2 regions of the Micromonospora sp. II genome follow, and region 1 is predicted to be linked to the other one. Evidence: riboswitches for the same ligand, from Rfam matches in the RefSeq annotation. Region 1 holds a riboswitch; the other holds the start of a gene.
What was found. Region 1 has a riboswitch for cobalamin ahead of A8711_RS17225 (ferredoxin). Riboswitches for the same ligand answer to the same signal wherever they lie in the genome.
Positions count from the first base shown of each region.

Region 2: another riboswitch for cobalamin. It lies ahead of A8711_RS14140 (ribonucleoside-diphosphate reductase subunit alpha); the one in region 1 lies ahead of A8711_RS17225 (ferredoxin).

Region 1 covers NZ_LYXF01000031.1:21,350-29,586, reverse strand. The annotation lists gene A8711_RS17250 (bifunctional cobalt-precorrin-7 (C(5))-methyltransferase/cobalt-precorrin-6B (C(15))-methyltransferase) at 1-417, shown strand, start outside; gene A8711_RS17245 (cobalt-precorrin-4/precorrin-4 C(11)-methyltransferase) at 414-1,169, shown strand; gene A8711_RS17240 (precorrin-2 C(20)-methyltransferase) at 1,170-2,672, opposite strand; gene A8711_RS17235 (precorrin-8X methylmutase) at 2,669-3,334, opposite strand; gene A8711_RS17230 (sulfite reductase subunit beta) at 3,331-4,209, opposite strand; cobalamin riboswitch at 4,255-4,436, shown strand; gene A8711_RS17225 (ferredoxin) at 4,526-5,170, shown strand; gene cobN (cobaltochelatase subunit CobN) at 5,167-8,237, shown strand, end outside.
Region 2 covers NZ_LYXF01000024.1:542,056-550,292, forward strand. The annotation lists gene A8711_RS14120 (glycosyltransferase) at 1-49, shown strand, start outside; gene A8711_RS14125 (condensation domain-containing protein) at 64-1,503, shown strand; gene A8711_RS14130 (MFS transporter) at 1,542-2,777, shown strand; gene A8711_RS14135 (ribonucleotide-diphosphate reductase subunit beta) at 2,800-3,828, opposite strand; gene A8711_RS14140 (ribonucleoside-diphosphate reductase subunit alpha) at 3,819-6,215, opposite strand; cobalamin riboswitch at 6,328-6,544, opposite strand; gene A8711_RS14145 (PrsW family glutamic-type intramembrane protease) at 6,665-7,492, shown strand; gene A8711_RS14150 (LysE family translocator) at 7,528-8,154, opposite strand; gene A8711_RS14155 (acyl-CoA thioesterase) at 8,158-8,237, opposite strand, start outside.

The DNA of each region.
Region 1 (8,237 bases):
GAGTGGATGCGGGCCTGGCCGACGGCACGGACGATCGCGGTGGAGCCCCGCTCCGACCGGGCCGCGCTGGTGCACCGCAACGCCGCTGCCCTCGGCGTGCCGGGTCTGTGTCTGGTCGAGGGTTCGGCGCCCGGGGCCCTGTCCGGCCTGGACCGTCCCGACGCGGTGTTCGTCGGCGGCGGGGCCACCGTCCCCGGCGTGCTGGACACCTGCTGGGATGCGCTCGGCGCCGGTGGACGGCTCGTCGTGCACGGTGTCACCGCCGAGACCGAGGCGGTGCTGCTGAAGCAGCACAGCCGGCGCGGCGGTGAACTCGTCCGCCTGCACGTCGAACGCGCCGAACCGCTCGGCGGCTTCACCGGCTGGACGCCCGCACGGGCAGTCAGCCAGTGGTCCATCGTCAAGGGAGATTCATGACCGTCCATTTCGTCGGGGCCGGGCCCGGCGCCGCCGACCTGCTCACCCTCCGCGCGGTACGCCTGCTCGAGTCCGCCGACGTGTGCCTGTACCCGGGCACGTACCTCGACGCCGAGGTGCTGGAGCACTGCCGTGACGACGCCCGGCTGATCGACACCCAGCACCTCGACCTGGACCAGATCACCACGCACCTGGTCCAGGCACACGCCGACGGGTCCGAGGTCGTACGGCTGTGCTCCGGTGACCCGTCGCTGTACTCGGCGGTGCACGAGCAGGCACGCCGGCTCGACGCCGCCCGGGTCCCGTGGGACGTCACGCCCGGCGTGCCGGCCTATGCGGCTGCTGCCGCCGCCGTCGGCGCCGAGCTGACCGTCCCGGAGCTGGCCCAGTCGGTCGTGCTCACCCGCGCGCAGGCCCGGTCCACGGTCATGCCGTCGGGAGAGAAGCTCGCCGCGTTCGCCGCGACCGGCGCGACGCTCGCCCTGCACCTGGCGGTCACGCGTACCCGCGAGCTGGCCGCCGAACTGGCCGGCTACTACGGCCACGACTGCCCCATAGTCGTGGTGCACCGGGTGTCGCAGCCGCAGGAGCTCATCCTGCGCGGCACGCTGGCCGACATCGGCGGCCGGGTCGAGCAGGCCGGTCTGCGACAGGCAGCGGTCATCCTGGTCGGCCCGGCGCTGGCCGGGGACGTCCGTGGCGGCGAGTCGTTCCTCTACTCGGCCGGTCGCGAGCGCCGCGTGCGCGGCTGATCAGGGCACGAAGCGCGGGCTCCAGACACGTCCGGCCGCGGTGACTCGCGTCGCCGAGGCGCCGATGATCAACAGGCATTTCATGTCGATGCTGCCGGGGTCCAGTTCGCCGAGCGAGGTGACGGTGAGACTCTCCCCGGCCCGGCCGATGTCGCGGCCCACGACCACGACCGTCCGGGGGGACTTGTGCTCCAGCAGCACGGCCCGGGCCTGCGCGACCTGTTCGGTGCGTGAGCGTGAGCGCGGGTTGTAGAGGGCCAGCACCAAATCCGCCTCGGCGACAGCGCGCAGCCGCTTGACCACGACCTCCCACGGCTTGAGCCGGTCCGACAGGCTCATCACCGCGAAATCGGCCCCGATCGGCGCGCCCGCGCGCGCCGCGACCGCCTGGACGGCGGAGATCCCGGGTACGACACGGATGGCGACGCCGGCGTAGCGGGGGTCCTCCGCGGCCTCGAACACCGCCGACGCCATGCCGAAGACGCCCGCGTCACCGCCGGAGACGACCGCGACGCGCTCACCGGCGAGCGCCAGTTCGAGCGCCTGCCGGGCCCGCTCGAGCTCGACCGTGTTGCCGGAGGCGTGGCGGACGAGTCCGGGGCGCTGCGCGACGCGCTGGACGTACGGGCCGTAGCCGACGACGTGGCCGGCCTCGGCGAGCACCTGCGACGCCTCGGGGGAGAGCCACCGATCGGGACCGGGGCCGAGGCCCACGACGACGACCTCGGCACCGGGATAAGGTTCGGTGACCCTGGTGGCCGGGAGGTCGTAACGGGCCACTCCGGGCCGGGTGTCGCCGGGGACCAGCACGATCGAGAAGTACGGCACCGTGGCGGGGTCCACGTCGGCGACAGGCAGTACCCGCTCGGCGGTCATCGACGCCCGTTCGACGTACCAGGAGCCCTCGACGCGCCCGGCCTGCTCGAGCGCCGAGCGGACCTTGGTGAACGTCCGGCCCAGCTTCATGATCACCGCCCCGTCGGTGTCGGCGAGACGCCGGGCCAGCTCGGGCTCGGGCAACGTTCCCGGCAGCACGGTCAGCACGTCGGTCTGCCGGACCAGCGGCAGGGCGGTGGTGGCGGTGGCGGCGGCGAAGGCGGGCACACCGGCGACGACCTGCGTGTCGAACTCGCCGGCGAGCCGGTCGTGCAGGTACATGAACGAGCCGTAGAGCATCGGGTCGCCCTCGGCCAGCACGACCACGTCGCGGCCCGCACGAAGGTGGGCCCGCAGCCGCTCGGCGGCTTCGGCGTAGAAGTCGGCCATCGCCCCGGCGTACCCGCCCGGGTGCTCGGTGCTCTGGGTCGTCACCGGATAGACCAGCGCCTCCTCGATCACGTCGTCCGGGAACAGCCCGGCAGCGATGCGGCGCGCGTTGGACTGTTTGCCGACACCCTGGTGGTAGGCGATGACCTGGGCCGCGCCGATCAGCCGGGCGGCTTTGAGCGTGATCAGTTCGGGATCACCCGGGCCGACCCCGACGCCGGACAGCCGCCCGGTCACTCCGCCTCCCGGGCGAGGGCGTTGAGCGCGGAGGCGGCCATCGCCGAGCCGCCCCGGCGCCCGGTCACCACGAGATAGGGCACGTCGAGGCCGGGGGCGTCGGTGGCGAGGTCGATGAGCGCCTGCTTGGACTCGGCGGCGCCGATGAATCCCACCGGCGTACCGATGATCGCAGCTGGTCGTGGCGCGCCGTCGCGCAGCATCTCCAGCAGGTGGAACAGGGCCGTGGGGGCGTTGCCGAAGGCGACGACCGCGCCGGCGAGGTGGTCGGTCCACAGCGACACCGCCGCCGCCGACCGGGTCGTTGCCCACCGGTGGGCAAGCGCCGGGACCTCGGGTTCGTGCAGAAAGCAGCGGACCTCGTTGTCACGGGGCAGGCGGGCGCGGGTAACGCCGGCGGCGACCATGTGCGCGTCGGTCAGGATCGGCGCCCCCGCCTCCAGCGCCCCGCGGGCGGCGGCCACCAGGCCGGGGTGGATCACCAGGTTGCGGGTGAGGTCGGTCTGGCCGCATGCGTGGATCATCCGCACCGCGACCTTCTCGGCGTCGGCCGGCACACCCGAAAGATCGGCCTCGGCACGGATGGTGGCGAACGAGGCGTCGTAGATCGCCGCGCCGTCGGTGACGTAGTCGTAGCGGCGTGCCGGTGTGGTGAGACTCATGCGTTCTCCAGATCGGGGACGAGCAGGGTGCGGTACGGGGTGACGACGATCTCGCCGGCGCCGAGCGCGCGGATCTCCTCCAGCAGGGGAGCGTCCACTCGGCCGCCGGAAGCCGCGAGGTGCGCGGTGACGCGGCCGTCATCCTGAACGATCCTGCCCAGCGCGGGTGGAGGTGTGCTCACCCGGGTCCGCTCGGCACGGTCGAGTACGGTGCCCAGCAGCGCGGCGCCGGCGCCGGGCAGCTCGTCGACGTGCCAGGGTGAGTCAGGCCGGTCACCCGCGAGCCCGGCGAAGCGTACGGCGAGCCCGGTCAGCGCCGCGGCGGCCTCGTCCAGCCGGATGACTGGCCCCCACGCCGAGGTTCCGGCGCGTAGCTGCGCGGTGTCCGAGTCGAGCGCCACCAACCCCAGGTCCAAGTCACGGCTGACCAGATCACCGCGGCCGTCGTCAAGCACGAACAGGAACCGTCCGGTCAGCGCGGTGAGCCGGGGCTCGGCGCGCAGCCGTGCGTCGAGTCCGGCGACGACCGGGTGTAGATCGGCCCGGCCGCCACTGCGTCCGGTCAGCGGTGAGGCGAGGATGTTGCGGACCAGCTCGTGCGACGTGGACGGTACGAGCCCGGTCGCGATGACGTCGGCGACGACGGTCTCGGGCAGCCGCCCATCGTCGTGCTCGAGACCGCGCACCTGCAGGTTGGCGCGGCTGGTCAGGTGGACCGCGCCGTCGCCGTGCGCACGGGCCACCTCCACGAGTGCGCACAGCGCCGCAGTCGGCACGATCCCGCCGGGGACGCGCACCCGCACGAGCGCGCCGTCGTCGGCGATCCATGGGCGCAGCAGGCCGGGACACAGGTCGCGGCGGGTCCTCTCGGTCACGGCGACATGGTGCCAGAGCCCGTCCCCGGCGACACCGGCTGTCGGTGCTACCGTCGTGATGCCAGTCAAACTCAGCCATGAGCCAGGGAACCCGGTGCGAATCCGGGACTGACGCGCAGCGGTGAGGGTGACGGGCGGGGCACGACGCCACTGGACCCACGGTCTGGGAAGGCGCCCCGTCCGGTTGATCCCGAGTCCGAAGACCTGCTGGCCGCAGATCCGTCTGCGACACGTGCCCATCCAGGCCTCGCGCACAGGCCCCGGACGAAAGAAGACCCCGTGTCCCGATCGCACCGGATCACCGGCTCCTGACCCCGTGAGCGTCCTCGTTCACGTCGCGACCGCACTGACGGACGCCGCGTCGCCGGTGCTACGCGGGCAGGCCGAGGCAGCCGGCGCCCGACTGGCCTTCCTGCAAGCCGGCGAGCCGACGCTGACCCATGTGCTCGACCTGCTGCACGCCGAGGGCGCCCGGGAGGTTCGCCTGGAACCGGTGAGCACCGACGACCTGACTTTCGCCCGTTCGTGGGTGGGACGCGTGGCCGGCCACTGGCACCGTCAGCAGATCGACCCGCCGGTCATCCGGTTCGGCGAGCGCGCGATCACCGGGCACGAGGCGCCACTCACCTCACCGGCCTGGGACACCCTGCCGCCGTACCGCCATCATCTACTGCTGTGCCGCGGCCCGCGCTGCAGTGCCCGCGGCGCGGACGAGACCTATCGCGCGATCGTGGGCGCGCTCGTCGAGCAGCAGCTCACCGACGCCGACGTCCTCATGGCCCAGACCGGCTGCCTGTTCCCGTGCAACCACGGACCAGTCGCCGTCGTGCACCCCGACGGCACCTGGTACGGGCCGGTGCGACCCGGCGACGCGGCACGCCTCGTCGGCGAGCACCTACGCGCCGGCCGTCCGGTCGGCGACCTGCGCCTCGGCTCCCGTGTCACCGAAGGAGAAACATGACACGTATCGCCCTGCTGTCCACCTCGGACACCGACCTGCTCTCGGCGCGGGCCAGCAACGCGGACTGGTCCTGGGCCAACCCTGCCCGGCTCACCGGCGAGCGCCGCGACACCCTGACCACCGAGGCCGAAGTGGTCGTTCTGCGGGTGCTCGGCTCGCCCGAGGACGTACGCGACCTCGCCGCGCTGATCCGCGGCACCGGCCGTCCCCTGGTCGTGCTCGGTGGGGAACGGACGCCGAACGCCGCGTTGATGGGGCTGTCGACCGTCCCGATCGGCGTCTGCGCCGAGGCGCACCGCTACCTCGCCGAGGGCGGCGCGGAGAACCTGCGCCAACTGCACGCCTTCCTGTCCGACACCGTGCTGCTGACCGGCGAAGGCTTCGAACCGCCGGCCGTGCTGCCCGAGTGGGGAGTCAGCCGGCAGCCGGCCCCGGACGCCCGGCCCCGCGTCGRAGTCCTGTACTACCGGGCCCACGAGGTGAGCGGCAACAACGCGTTCGCCCACGAACTCGCCGATGCCATCGACACCACCGGCGTGGCCGCCGGCGTACCGATCTACGTCTCGTCACTGCGGGCGGCGCCCGAGGAGTTGTACGCCGAACTCGCCACCCTGGACGCGATCGTCGTCACGGTCCTGGCCGCCGGCGGCGCCCGGCCCGCCACCGCGAGCGCCGGCGGCGACGACGAGTCCTGGGACGTCGAACGGCTGCGCGCCCTCGACATCCCCGTGCTGCAGGCTCTGGCGCTCACGTCCGGCAGAGCCGAGTGGGAGGCGTCCGACGAAGGCGTCACCCCGCTCGACTCCGCGACCCAGATCGCCATCCCCGAGTTCGACGGCCGCCTCATCACCGTCCCGTTCTCATTCAAGGAGGTCGACGCCGACGGCCTGCCCCGCTACGTGACCGACCCTGAGCGATGCACCCGCGTCGCGGGCATCGCCGTCAACCACGCCCGACTGCGGTATGTCCCGCCCGCCGAGCGCAAGGTGGCCCTCGTCCTGTCGGCCTACCCGACCAAGCACAGCCGCATCGGCAACGCCGTCGGCCTCGATACGCCCGTGTCGGCGATCCGATTGCTGCGCGCGATGCGAGATGCCGGCTACGACCTCGGCGCACCCGGCGCAATTCCCGGGCTCGACCCGCTGCTCCCGGTCGAGGGAGAGGATGCCGACACGACGGCCGGCAACGCGCTCATCCACGCTTTGATCGCCGCCGGTGGGCAGGACGAGGAGTGGCTCACGCAGGCTCAGCTCAGCGAGTCGCACGTGCGTGTCAGCCGGGACGACTACCGGCGCTGGACTGCCGGATTGCCCGCCGCGCTGCGCGACGCCATGGCCGAGACCTGGGGCGAGGCTCCCGGCTCGCTTTTCGTCGACGACGACGGCGACATCGTGCTGGCCACCCTGCGCGCCGGTAACGTCGTCATCCTCATCCAGCCCCCGCGTGGCTTCGGCGAGAACCCGGTCGCGATCTACCACGACCCGGCCATGCCTCCGTCGCACCACTACCTGGCCGCGTACCGCTGGCTCGAACACGGCTTCGGCGCCGACGCGGTGGTGCACCTCGGCAAACACGGCTCGATGGAGTGGCTGCCGGGGAAGAACGCCGCGCTCTCAGCCGCCTGCGCCACGGACGCGGCAATCGGCAGCATGCCGTTGATCTATCCGTTCCTGGTCAACGATCCTGGCGAGGGTGCCCAAGCCAAGCGCCGCGCGCACGCCACCATCGTCGACCACCTGGTGCCGCCGATGGCACGCGCCGAAAGCTACGGCGACATCGCCAAGCTGGAGCAACTGCTCGACGAGCACGCCAACATCGCCGCGATGGACCCGGCAAAGCTGCCCGCGGTCCGCCAGCAGATCTGGACGCTGATGCAGTCCGCACAAATGCATCGCGACCTCGGCCTGGACGAACGGCCCGGCGACGAGGAGTTCGACGACTTCCTGCTGCACGTCGACGGCTGGCTGTGCGAGATCAAGGACGTACAGATCCGCGACGGATTGCACGTGCTCGGCCAGGCGCCGACCGGACAGGCACGCGTCAACCTGGTGCTCGCCGTGCTCCGCGCGACACAGGTCTGGGGCGGACAGAACCGGGCACTGCCCGGCCTGCGCGCCGCGCTGGGTCTTGCCGAGGACGCCCCGGCGGCCGACGTCGACGCCGTGGAAGCGCAGGCCCGTGCCCTGATCGAGGCGATGGAGAAGGCCAGCTGGCAGGCTGACGCGATCGACGCGCTGCACGACGACCCGGTGGTACGCGACGTCCTGCGCTTCGCCGCCGAGCAGGTCGTGCCGCGACTGGCCGCCACCACCGACGAACTGACCAACGTCCTGCACGCGCTCGACGGCGGTTTCGTCCCGGCCGGGCCCTCCGGCTCCCCGCTGCGCGGACTGGTCAACGTCCTGCCGACCGGCCGTAACTTCTACACCGTCGACCCGCGGGCCGTTCCGTCCCGTCTGGCCTGGGAAACGGGACAGGCGATGGCCGAGTCCCTCGTCGCCCGGCATTTCGCCGAAACCGGCGAGCATCCCCGATCGGTCGGCCTCTCCGTGTGGGGCACCTCCGCGATGCGCACCTCCGGCGATGACATCGCCGAGGTGCTGGCGCTGCTGGGCGTACGCCCCATCTGGGACACGGCCTCACGCCGGGTCAACGGCCTGGAGGTGATCGGCCTCGACGAACTCGGCCGGCCCCGCATCGACGTTACCGTGCGCATCTCGGGATTCTTCCGCGACGCCTTCCCGCACGTCATCGAACTCCTCGACGACGCCGTGCAGCTCGTCGCCGGGCTCGACGAACCCGATGAGCGCAACTACGTGCGGGCACACACCCGCCACGACCTCGCCGAGCACGGCGACCAGCGGCGGGCCACCACGCGGATCTTCGGTTCGAAGCCCGGATCGTACGGCGCCGGCATCCTCCAGGTCGTCGAGTCCGGCACCTGGCGCGACGACGCCGACCTGGCCGCCGTCTACACCGCCTGGGGCGGCTTCGCCTACGGCCGCGGCCTCGACGGCATCGCGGCAACCGACGACATGCGAACCAACTACCGGCGCATCGCCGTCGC
Region 2 (8,237 bases), on a different contig from region 1:
GGACCACCGGCCGGTCGCGCCGGTGGCCGCGCCGCCGGTGGCGGCCTGACGGGGGGAGTGGCAGTGCCGACGACGTACCCGCTGGCCCCCGGCCAGCAGATGATGTGGGAGTTCATGACCGCGCTCGACCCGGCCCGTCCCGGCGCCTCACGGCTCGTGGTGGTGGAGTTCCGCCGGTTGCGGGGCGCGCTGCGGGTCGACGTGCTGCGGCAGGCGATGCAGGACGTGGTGGACCGGCACGACGCGCTGCGGATGCGGTTCGACCGCATCGGCGTGCAGCCCGAGGTGCGGATCCTGCCGCACGTGGAGTCGCCGCTGGAGTACGTCGACCTGTCCGGACTGCCGCCGGCCGAGCAGCAGGCCCGCGTCGAGCAGATCGCGTACGCGCACCGCAACGACGCGTTCGACCCCGGCCGGGCGCCGCTGTGGCGGGCCGCGCTGGTCCGGCTCTCCGCGACCGAGCACGTGCTCGCGCTCTGCTTCTTCCACATGGTCTCCGACGGCTGGTCGTGCCGCGTCGTGGTGGAGGACCTGTGCCACGCGTACGCGGCCCGGCTCGGCGCGGCCGACCCGCAGCCGCCGCTGGGCGTGGACCCGGCCGCGCTCGCCGCGCTCCAGGAGGCGGAGCAGTCCGGCAACGGCGTCGACGCCGCCGCCCGGGCCGCGTACTGGCGGGACCGGCTGCGGCCGGTGGAGCCGTACCAGCTCTTCCCGGCGTCGCCGCCGGCGCCGGACGTCGCGCTCAGCGCCGAGGTGGCCACCCGCTTCGCGTTCCCGCCCGAGATTACCGCGCGGCTTCGTCCGGCCGCACGGCGGGCCCGCACCAGCCCGTACGTGCTGCTGCTCGCCGCGTACCTGGTGCTGCTGTCGCGGCGGGCCGGCCGGTCCCGGGTGGTGCTGGGCACCACCACGCTGGGCCGGGAGAGCCCGCTGTCCCGGCAGCTCGTCGGGCAGTTCACCAACAACGTCTACCTGCCGGTCGACGTTGCGCCGGACGCGCCGATGAGCGCTGTGGTCGGCGCCGCGCACGCCTCGCTGGCCGGGGCCGTCGCGCACGCCACCGCGTACCACCGGCTGGCCCGGGCGGTCCGTCCCGGCTTCGCGGCGATCCGCCCCTGGCCGGACAACCACCTGTTCGACGCCTGGTTCCAGTCCGCCGCGTCGGCGTCGCCGGTGCTGCACTGCCCGGATCTGCGGGTGGAGCCGGTCGACATCACCGCCCGGGCCGCGCCCGGCACCCCGCCGCCGGTGGTCGCCGCCGACGTGCCGCCCGAATGTCTGCCCGTCTGGGTCAAGCGGGGTTCACCGATCGTCGTGGTGGACGACGACCGGGCCGGCGGCGTGGTGATCCGCAACCGGGGTGTCTTCGGCGACGACCTGGTACGCGGGCTGATCGACGACTACGTCGCGGTGGTCTCGGCGCTCGTCACCGACCCCGGCACCACACCGGAACGGGTACGCCTTCCTGACGGTGCGTGCTTCCTCGACCACGCGATCGGGTAGGAGTTCCGACGGACCGATCCCAGAGAGGTACGACGACCATGACGGACACCTCGACGAACCAGCACACGACGGAGCAGCCCGCGCCGCCGGTGCCCCGCTCGGCCGTACGGGCCCGCTGGTCGGTGGCGCTGCTCTTCGTCATCATGGGCCTCGCCATCGGCGGGTGGTCGGCCCGCGTGCCGGAGGTGCGGGACGCGGTAGGGGTCGGCAACACCGGCTGGGGCCTGGCGAACATCGCCACGAACGCGGGGGAGCTGGTTTCCCTGGTCGTGGTGGCGGTGCTGATCAGCCGGATCAACACCCGCCGGCTGGCGCTGGCCGGGGCCGCGCTGATCCTGCTCAACGCGCCGCTGCTGGCCGCGTCCACCACTGTGGTGGCGCTGGTCGGCGGCCTCGCGGTCTGGGGCTTCGCGGCGAACCTGCTGGCCACGCCGATGAACGCCCAGTCGGTCGAGGTGCAGAAGCGGTACGGGCGGCCCATCCTGTCCACGTTCCACGCGGGCTTCAGCATCGGCATGCTGGTCGGCGGCCTCTGCGGCACCGGGGCCGCGGCGATCGGGATGTCGCCGTCGGCGCAGATGGCCGTCACCAGTGTCCTGCTGGGCGCGCTGCTGATCGCCACGCACCGCTGGCTGCCCGACACGCCCCGCCAGGAGACCAAGGACGGCGAGGCGCGGCGCCGGCTGCGTGACCGGTTCACCCCGCAACTGCTGCTGCTCGCGGTGATCGCCTTCCTCGCCTCGTTCATCGAGATGGCCGGCGCCCAGTGGAGCGCGCTGTACGCGACCGAGGTGGCCGGCGCCACGGCGGTGCTCGCCGCGGCCACGTACACCTGTCTCGCGCTGGCCGCGACCGTCGCCCGGCTGTTCGGCGACCGGCTGGCCGGCCGGGTCGGGCGGATCCGCTTCGTCCGGCTGTCCGCGCTGGTCGCGACAGCCGGCGTGGCGCTGCCGGTGGCGTACCCCCATCCGGCGGCGGTGATGGCCGGGTTCGGACTGCTCGGGTTCGGCCTGGCGTGCGTGACCCCGACGGTGCTCGGCTTCGCCGGTGAGCAGCCGGGCCTCACGTCCGGCGAGGGCGTCTCCGTGGTGGCGATGGGCCAGTGGCCGGGCGCGCTGCTCGCGGCGCCGGTGATCGGCCTGCTCGCCGGCGCGCTGGACCTGCGTACCGCGTTCGTGGTGGTGGCCGTGCTGGCGCTCGCCGTGGTGGCGTTGATCGGGCGGGTCCGGGCGGCGGCGCTGCCCGGTGAGAGCCCGGCCCCGCCCCGGCCGTGACGGCCGGGGCGGGGAGCGGCGGTCAGAAGTCGTCGTCGAACGTGACGCTGCCGGTCACGCCGACCTGGTACGCCGACACCCGACGCTCGAAGAAGTTCGACAGCTCCTGCACGTCCTGCAACTCCATGAACGCGAACGGGTTGGCGCTGCCGTACATCGGGGCGATGCCGAGCACCGCCAGGCGCCGGTCGGCCACGTGCTGGAGGTACTCGCGCATGTCGGCCAGCGACATCCCCGGCACGCCCTGGCCCAGCAGGTCCGCGGCGAAGCTCACCTCGCACTCCACCGCCTCGGCCAGCATCTCCTTCACCTGCTTCTCCATCTCGGCGTCGAACAGGTCCGGTTCCTCGGCGCGTACGGTCTCCACCACGTCGAACGCGAACGCCATGTGCATCGACTCGTCCCGGAACACCCAGTTGGTGCCGGAGGCCAGCCCGTTGAGCAGGCCCCGGGACCGCAGGAAGTAGACGTAGGCGAACGCGCCGTAGAAGAACAGGCCCTCGATGCACGCGGCGAAGCAGATCAGGTTGAGCAGGAACGCCCGCCGGTCGTCGCGGGTCCGCAGCTCGCGCAGCTCGAAGATCGAGTCGATCCACCGGAAGCAGAACTCGGCCTTGCGGGCGATCGACGGGATGTTCTCCACCGCGGCGAACGCGGCGAACCGTTCCTTCTCGTCCGGCACGTACGTGTCGAGCAGGTTCAGGTAGAACTGGACGTGCACCGCCTCCTCGAACAGCTGCCGGGACAGGTAGAGCCGGCCCTCGGGCGAGTTGACGTGCTGGTAGAGGTTGAGCACCAGGTTGTTGGCGACGATCGTGTCGCCGGTGGCGAAGAACGCCACCAGCCGCGACACCAGGTGCCGTTCGGCGGGGGACAGCTTCGCCAGGTCGGCGAGGTCCGAGTGCAGGTCCACCTCCTCGACCGTCCAGGTGTTCCTGATCGCGTCCTTGAACCGGTCGAAGAAGCGCGGGTAGCGCATCGGCCGCAGGGTCAGGTCCATGCCGGGGTCGAGCAGCATGTGCCGGGTCGGTGCGGTGGTGGTCACTGGCATGCCTCGCAGCTCTCGGGGTTCTCCAGGGAACAGGCCAGCGCCTCGTCGTCGCTCACGGCGGAGACCACGCCGGGCACCGGGGCGGGCACCGGGGCGACGGTGGCCTGCTGGATGCGGGTGGCGGGACGGGAACGCAGGTAGTAGGTGGTCTTCAGCCCGGCCTTCCAGGCGTACAGGTACATCGAGGACAGCTTGCCGATGGTCGGCGCGCTCAGGAACAGGTTCAGCGACTGGGACTGGTCGACGAACGGCGCCCGCGCGGCGGCCAGGTCGATCAGCGCCCGCTGCGGCAGCTCCCAGGCGGTGCGGAACAGCTCCCGCACCGGCGCGGGCAGCTCGGTGATGTCCTGCACCGAGCCCTCGGCCCGCTTGATCCGGTCGCGGACCTGCGGCGTCCACAGTCCGCGCGCCTTCAGCTCCCGCACCAGGTACGTGTTGACCTGGAGGAACTCCCCGGACATGGTCTCGCGCTTGAACAGGTTGGACACCTGCGGTTCGACGCACTCGTAGCAGCCGGCGATGGAGGCGATGGTGGCGGTCGGTGCGATCGCCACCAGCAGCGAGTTGCGCAGCCCGCCTGCGGCGATCCGCTCGCGCAGCGCCGCCCACCGTCCGGCCTGCGCCGGCTCCGCGCCCCACAGGTCCGGGTGCAGGTCACCCTTCGCGGCCCGGGTCTGCGGGTACGCCGGATGCGGCCCGAACCGCTCGGCCAGCCCGGCGGAGGTCTCCAGCGCGGTCAGCAGGATCTCCTCCTGCACGCGGGTGGACAGCTCCTTCGCCTCGGGGGAGTCGAACGGCAGGCGCAGCGTGAAGAACGCGTCCTGCAACCCCATCAGGCCGAGCCCGACCGGCCGCCAGCGCGGGTTCGACGCCGCCGCCTGCTCGGCCGGGTAGTAGTTGATGTCGATCACCCGGTCGAGGAACACCACAGCGGTGCGGACCGTGGCGCGCAGCCGCTCCCAGTCCACCCCGTCGGCGGTGACGTGGGCGCCGAGGTTCACCGAGCCGAGGTTGCACACCGCCGTCTCGGCGTCGTCGTTCACCTCCAGGATCTCGGTGCACAGGTTGGACAGGTGGATCACGTTGCCCGGCTCACCGGTCTGGTTGGACAGCCGGTTCGCGGCGTCCTTGAACGTCATCCAGCCGTTGCCGGTCTGCGCGAGCGTGCGCATCATCCGCCCGTACAGGTCCCGGGCCCGTACCGTGCGGACCGCGTTCTTCTCGGCCGCCCGGTACGCGGCGTCGAACGCCTCCCCGTACAGGTCGGGCAGCTCCGGGGCGTCCGACGGATCGACGAGCGACCACTCGCCGTCGGCCTCGACCCGGCGCATGAACTCGTCCGGGATCCAGTTGGCCAGGTTGAGGTTGTGCGTACGCCGGGACTCCTCGCCGGTGTTGTCCCGCAGCTCCAGGAACTCCTCCACGTCCGGGTGCCACGGCTCCAGGTAGACGCAGGCCGCGCCCTTGCGCCGGCCGCCCTGGTTGACCGCGGCCACCCCGGCGTCGAGCGTCTTGAGGAACGGCACGATGCCGTTGGACCGYCCGTTCGTGCCCCGGATCAGCGCGCCCCGGCCGCGCACCCGCGACCAGGCGATGCCGATGCCGCCGGAGAACTTCGACAGCTTCGCCACCTGGTGGTAGCGCTCGTAGATCGAGTCAAGCTCGTCGCGCGGCGAGTCGACCAGGAAGCACGACGACATCTGGGTGTGCCGGGTGCCGGAGTTGAACAGCGTGGGGGAGCTGGGCAGATAGGCCAGGCTGGACATCAGCCGGTAGAAGCCGACCGCCTCGCCCGGGGTGCGGGACAGTCCGCAGGCCACCCGCAGCAGCCAGTACTGCGGCGTCTCCACCACCAGCCGCGACTGCGGGTGCCGCAGCAGGTAGCGGTCCGCGACAGTGCGCAGTCCGAAGTACTCGAACCGCCTGTCGCCGTCCGGGTCCACGGCGTCGTCGAGCTTGCGCGCGTGCCGGGCGACGAACGCGGCCGTCTCGTCGCCGATCAGCCCCAGCCCGTGCGCGTACGCGATCGACTGGCTGAAGCTCGCCACGCCCTGACCGCGGACCTCCTTGTCCACGTACGCGGCCAGCAGCCTTGCCGCCAGCTTCGAGTACTGCGGCTCCTCGCCGATCAGCTCCGCCGCGGTCTGGATCGACAGCCGGTCCAGCTCGGCGGTGGTCGCCCCGTCGTAGAGCCCGCTGATCGTCTTGGTGGCCACCCGCAGCGGGTCCACCTCGTCCAGGTCGGCGACCCAGCGTTCGACCGCCCGGACGATCTTGCCGACGTCCACCGGCTCGGTGTCGCCGTCCCGTTTGCGTACCCGCATCGCCGGCCGGCGGGCCTCGGACCCGCCGCCGGTGGCCGGCGGGCTTTCCTGCACGACAGTCATGACCTCTCCTCGCTGTCACCGTCTGGAGACGGCGGGAGACGCCAACGGGCACGGCGCGGCCGGCCCGGCTGCTGGCGTCGGTCGTCCCGCGCGACCTCCGGCCGCCGTACGCGGAGGCGCACGGCGCGCTGGCAGGTCTTCGGACTCGCGGGCCCGACCGGGGTCGCCGGTCGCCTACCGGCCGTCGCTTCCCAGGCCGGTGGCCCAGTGCTGTTGACGGCTGTCGTTCCCACTCACCGCTGCGGGGCAGTCCCGGATTCCCACCGGGTTCCCTCTTGCCTCGGCCCCGCCCCGGAGGGCTCGGCCGAACCAGCTGCGGCACCACCATATATGGCGGTGAGGGCGGTTGGGCAACACCAGATGTCGTGTCGGGCGTGTCGCATGGATCTCACTGTCCACAGTGCCTACCCCCGATGCCGGCGCTCGCCGCCGGGCGCGATACTCGGCGTATGGGGAATACCGGACGCCGCTGGGCGTGGGTGGCGGTCCTGCTCGTCGGCGTCGGGCTTCACCTGCTGGTGCTGGAGACACTGTCCGGCACCGGCACCGTCACGTTCGTGCCGGCGCTGATCGTGCTCGGCGCGTGCGTCGCGCCCGCCACGTTCCTGGCCTTCGCCCAGGGGCGGCCGGCCCGCCGCCCGGTCCCCGGCTCCGTCGTCGGCGTCGCCGCGCTCCTCGGCGGCGTGGTCGGCGTGGTCGCCGCCGGCTGGCTGGAGTACGGCACCCTGCACCGCCTCGGCGTCCTGCCGATGGCGCTCGTCGGCCTGGCCGAGGAGACCGCGAAGCTGATCGTGCCGGCCGGCATCCTGCTGCTGTGGCGGCGGCACCGGTCACCGGCGCAGGGCCTGGTGATCGGCGTGGCCTCCGGCGCCGGGTTCGCCGCGCTGGAGACCATGGGGTACGCGTTCGCCGCGTTCGTCGGGTCGGAGGGCAACCTCGGCGCCGTCGAGCGGACGCTGCTGGTTCGCGGTCTCACCGCGCCCGCCGCGCACCTGGCCTGGACCGGGCTGACCGCCGCCGCGTTGTTCACGTTCGCCGCCGCGCCCGGCGGCCGGAGACTGGCGGCGTTCCTGCTCACCTTCGCCGCCGCCGTCACGCTGCACACCTGCTGGGACACGTTCGGCACGCAGCCCGCGTACGTGTTCATCGGCGGTGTGTCGCTGGGCTGGGTGCTGCTGCGCCTGCACCTGGACCGCGAGCGGCCCGCCGCCCCGCCCCGGGCGCCGGAGCGTGATCCTCACCAGCTCGCCGAGGTGGCGGGGTCGGAGCCCTCCTGATGCCGCGATCTCGGCGAGCTGGAGTCGAGCAAGCGTCAGCCGGCGGCCAGCCGGACACCGAGCGCGACGAAGGCGACAGCGCAGAGCCGGTCGACCCGCCGCGACCAGCGGCTGTCGCCCCAGCGGCGGGCGAACCGCCCGGCGCCCACGCCGAGAGCCAGGTCCACGGTGAGCTGCACCGCGACGAACAGCGCGCCGAGCAGCACCAGCTGTGCCGCCACCGGGCCCGCGTCGGGCCGGACGAACTGCGGCAGGAACGCCACGCTGAACAGGATCATCTTCGGGTTGAGCAGGTTCGTGAGCAGCCCGCGCCGGAACGCCCGCCCGGCGCCGCCGCCGTCCGCCCCGTCCGCCGCGACGCCGGGCCGGCCCGTGCCGCGCAGCGCCCGCAGGCCCAGCACGATCAGGTACGCCGCACCGGCCCACCGGATCGCGGTGAACAGCACCGGGGACGCGGCGATCACGGTGGCGAGTCCGGCCACCACGGCGGCGACGTGCACCGCCTCCCCGGCCGCGACCCCGAGCGCCGCCACCGCCCCGGCCCGCGCGCCGTACCGGGTGGCGTTGGCGAGCACGAACATCATGTCCGGCCCGGGGGTGAGCATGAGCACCACGATCGCGGCCAGGTATCCCGCGAGCGTGGCCGCCGACAGTCCGAGCACGCCTCAGCCCTCCTCGGCGCCGTCGAGCAGCGCCCGGCGCAGCGCCAGCCGGTGTTCGCGCCGGATCTGCGCCTCCCGGTAGC